Regions from separate parts of the Gorillibacterium sp. CAU 1737 genome, predicted to be linked through region 1. Evidence: riboswitches for the same ligand, from Rfam matches in the RefSeq annotation. Region 1 holds a riboswitch; the other holds the start of a gene.
The links. Region 1 has a riboswitch for S-adenosylmethionine ahead of metA (homoserine O-acetyltransferase MetA). Riboswitches for the same ligand answer to the same signal wherever they lie in the genome.
Positions count from the first base shown of each region.

Region 2: another riboswitch for S-adenosylmethionine. It lies ahead of AAFN83_RS08695 (methionine ABC transporter ATP-binding protein); the one in region 1 lies ahead of metA (homoserine O-acetyltransferase MetA).

Region 1 is NZ_JBDQQO010000001.1:67,983-70,179, reverse strand. Features, by position in the region: gene metA (homoserine O-acetyltransferase MetA) at 7-918, opposite strand; SAM riboswitch class I at 1,003-1,134, opposite strand; gene AAFN83_RS00315 (phytoene/squalene synthase family protein) at 1,246-2,133, opposite strand; gene AAFN83_RS00310 (phytoene desaturase family protein) at 2,130-2,197, opposite strand, start outside.
Region 2 is NZ_JBDQQO010000003.1:287,020-289,216, reverse strand. Features, by position in the region: gene AAFN83_RS08700 (hypothetical protein) at 1-466, opposite strand, end outside; SAM riboswitch class I at 711-826, shown strand; gene AAFN83_RS08695 (methionine ABC transporter ATP-binding protein) at 1,040-2,053, shown strand; gene AAFN83_RS08690 (methionine ABC transporter permease) at 2,050-2,197, shown strand, end outside.

The DNA of each region.
Region 1 (2,197 bases):
CTCCTCCTATATGCTCCAGTCGTAAGGCGTTTCTTGGTACACGTAATAGTTCAGCCAATTCAAGAACAACAGGTTGGCGTGCCCTCTCCATAGCGTGATCGGGTCACGGCTGGGGTCATCGTTCGGGTAGTAGTTTTTCGGAATCTGAACGTCCATCCCCTTGGCGGCATCTCGGTCGTATTCCCATTTCAGCGTCAGCGGATCATATTCAGAATGGCCCGTAACGAAGATTTCACGTCCGTTGTTCGCGGAGACCAGGTAGACCCCCGATTCTTCGGATTCCGATAGAATCTCCAATTGCTGCACCTGCTCGATGTCCTCGCGGCGAACCTCCGTATGGCGGGACTGCGGGACATAGAACCAATCATCGAAGCCGCGCAGGAGCTTTACGTTGCGTCGGGTGATCGTGTGCGGGAACACGCCGAACATCTTTTCCGGAAGGGGGTGCTTGGGTACGCCAAAGTGGTGATAGAGGCCCGCCTGCGCCGCCCAACAGATGTAGAGGGTTGACGTGACGTGACTCCTCGCCCAATCCATGATCTCCTTCAGCTCATCCCAGTAGTTGACCTCTTCAAAATCCAAGGTTTCCACCGGCGCTCCCGTGATGATCATCCCGTCGAAGTAGCGGTGGCGAATGTCCTCAAAGGTTTTGTAAAAGGCTTCAAGATGCTCGGTCGAGGTGTTCTTGGATTGATGGGTCTTCGGGTGCAGCAGAACGGCATCGACTTGAAGCGAAGTATTGCCGAGGAGGCGAAGCAATTGGGTCTCGGTCGTCTCCTTGTTCGGCATCAGATTCAAGATGACAATCTTCAGGGGACGGATGTCTTGATGGAAAGCCCGAGTCTCATCCATAACAAAAATGTTTTCCCCGTTGAGGATTTCCTTCGCGGGCAGATGATCGGGTACTTTAATCGGCACTTGCTTCACTCCTCCTTTGGTATAAAAAAGGGCCTTTCTCCATAGAGAAAGGCCGCTTGGTCACAAAAAATGTGGGCGTATCCTCTCTCATCTCTCAGATCCACGCAGCTTGCGCGTCCTGCAAGAATTAGCACCGTGCGTCCCTTCGCTTCACGCGTCAGGTTGCCGGTTGCCGGGTGTCATCGGGCTAGTCCCTCCACCTACTCTTGATAAGAGCAACGTTCGATATGCAATTGTCCTAAAAATTACTCTAACTGTACTGAAAAATGCACCGCCCGTCAAGGGGATTTACCGAGGCCTTTCCTTGGAATTTTCTTGAAAAGGACATCAGGACCCTACCGCCCGATTCATACCGCGGATGACATCCGCATACCGTACGGCCGTGCGCTGAAACATACGCAGCTTCGCCTCATCGCTGACGATCGCCCGGCGTCGGAACACATCGCAGCCTCCCGCTTCCACTTCATCCAGAATCGCTGCATAGAATGCAGCAGCCAGCTCGACCGCCATCCCGCTCGCCGGCGGGTACGTATCCACGTTAGCCAAGCCTTCGCGGAACCAACGGAGGGCCGTCTGCTTGAGCTCTTGCAGCATGGCGACGAATGCATCGTTCACGATGCCCTCCTCCAGCTCCTGTTCCGAATACCCGTGCCTCGCCAACAGCTCCAGCGGAAGATAGCGCCGTCCGCGTTCCCTATCTTCTCCAACATCCCGGATGATGTTGACGATCTGCATTCCCTTTCCAAGGGCAATTCCCGCTATGCGGGCTTCCTCTGTATCATCCTCGCGCAGCACCGGCAAGAGCATCTCCCCAACCGTTCCGGCAACGAGGTAGCAGTACTCCTCCAATTGCTCCATCGTCTCGTAATGGGTAAACGAGAGGTCGCGAAGCTGTCCCTCCATTTGCGCCAGAAACGGCTCGGGCTTCAGATGCGGGAAGGTGGCGAAGAGCCAACGCAACACCGGCCATATGAAATGTCCCTCCGCCTGCTCCAGTGATAGGAAAAGGGAGCGCAGCTCATGGATGCTGTATGGAGACTTCTCCGGCTCGTCCACGCTGTCATCGATCAGGCGGCAAAACGCATAGATGACGTGCACCGCCTGCTTGTTCGGGCTGGGAAGACCGTCGAAGGCTCGATAAAACGACGAGGAACCGACGCGAATCATCTCCTCACACTTGTACAGGACGTGCATGGGCAATCTCGGTTCGTTCATGATTTCATCTCCTTTAGCATCTGGTTGACGGCCAGGCGGGCTCCCTGCATCACGATGGGAATGC
Region 2 (2,197 bases), on a different contig from region 1:
TTCCATTCGTTTTGTTATACAGAGTTCCATTGGAAGATTGCCAATCGGGAACTTTATCTTTCCAATCCGCATAGAGAAACCCTCTCCACTTGTCCCCTAAAGCTGACTCTAATAAGTTCTGATTCCCTGGATTGGCCCTCCTGAACATGTCTAGCCTATGAAGATCATCATTAATGAAGATATTTCCACAATTCGAACACTGATAAACCGTTTTTAAAAGGGCGGACAGCAAGGACCGGATTCTCATGGAAGCTTCTTCTTTATCCCTTGAAGACGGCCCCGAGTTCTCAATCGCATCGTCAATCTCGTCGAAGAGATCAAACTGATCTTGGTCAGACAGCAAATATCCCTTATAGGATAAATAGTCCGTGTTATCGTGTATTCTTTGCCCACACTCACATCTAAAATTCATTCGTTCACCTCGGGCTGACTGCCACTTATAATAGGGCTGTTCCTTCCAACGCATACCTCAATTTAAATCCTACTCCATTGAATTCTACTATATTTTGGAGTCTTCCTGCCCATTAGCTTCATGAAGCATCGACGGGTTCTCTGACCCAAGGCTCTCAACGAGAAAAAGCCGTATAAATGCTCACTCATGTCACTTCTAGCATTTGCCACCCTCATTCCCTCCATAACACCCGTTGACAGATTGCAAGGCGGTGTTATATACTCCAATCTATAGTAAATCCAACTGAATAGCTTGGTTCTTCTTATTAAGAGTGGCGGAGGGAAAGGCCCGATGATGCCCGGCAACCGTCTCGTTCTTCTGGACGAGAAAATTGGTGCCAATTCCTTCGGAGTGATCGACTCCGGCAAATGAGAAGGGACCCGAACTGCAACCGTTCCAAGGCCCTTTTTCATAAGAAAAAGGAGCCTTTTTTTGTTGAAGAAGACCCGCCGAGCACTTGGCCTGCCCTTCGGAGCATTCCGATTTTCCGGGCAAACCCGGAGCTTGCGCCTTCGTTTGGACCTCGTCTTTTTATAATTCCATCAATTTCAATGGGATTACCATACTATAGGAAAGGATGGCCCGCCCTTGATCCGCCTAGAGCAGCTTCACAAAAGTTATACCGTTGGCAGCAAGACCGTTCCCGCGCTTGCCGACATCAATCTGGCGATTGAGCCTGGAGAAATCTTCGGCATCATCGGCCACTCGGGCGCCGGCAAGAGCACGCTCGTGCGATGTATCAATCTCCTCGAGCGGCCGACTGGGGGGCGGGTGATCGTCGGAGAGACTGATCTCACCACCCTGACCGCGAAGGAGCTGCAGCAGGAGCGCCGCAAGATCGGCATGATCTTCCAGCATTTCAACCTGCTCTCCTCCGCCACCGTCCAGGACAACATCGCCTTCCCGCTTCGCCTCGCGAAGCGCCCGAAGGAGGAAGTTGACCGGCGTGTGAGCGAGCTGATCCAGCTCGTCGGCCTCGAGGAGCATCGAACCAAATTCCCGGCCCAGCTGTCCGGCGGACAAAAGCAGCGGGTCGGCATCGCTCGGGCGCTTGCCGCAGATCCGAAGGTGCTCTTGTGCGACGAAGCCACCTCGGCTCTCGATCCGCAGACCACCGCCTCGATCCTCGCCCTGCTGCGGGACATCAACCGCCGCTTCGGCCTCACCATCGTGCTCATCACGCACGAGATGCAGGTCATCCGGGCGGTGTGCGACCGGCTCGCCGTCATCGAGAGCGGGCAAATCGTCGAGACCGGACGAGTGCTCGACGTGTTCCTGAAGCCGCAGCATCCGACGACCCGCGAGTTCATCGAGCAGGTCGAAGATTCAGCGGAGCTTCGGGAGGTGCTGAAGCACGAGAAAGCCGCGGGAACGCGGAACATCGTGCGCATCACCTTCATCGGCGAGAAGACCTACGAGCCGGTTCTCTATGAGAGCATGCGCGAGGCGGACGTCTCCTTTGCCATCCTGCAAGGAACGATTTCCCGCATGAAGGATACGCCGTACGGTCAGCTGGTCGTCGAGCTGAACGGCACAACGGAGCAGGTTGAAGAAGCCATCCGGCTCCTTCTTGCCCGCGGAGTGGAGGTGGAGCGCTTATGACAACCGGATTCCTCTCGGTCGGACTGGCGATTACCTTCTCGAACATTCCTTGGCCGCAGATTGGCGAGGGACTTGTCGCCACTCTACTCATGCTGCTCTTCTCGCTTCTCTTTACCATCCTGCTCGGCCTGCCTCTCGGAATTT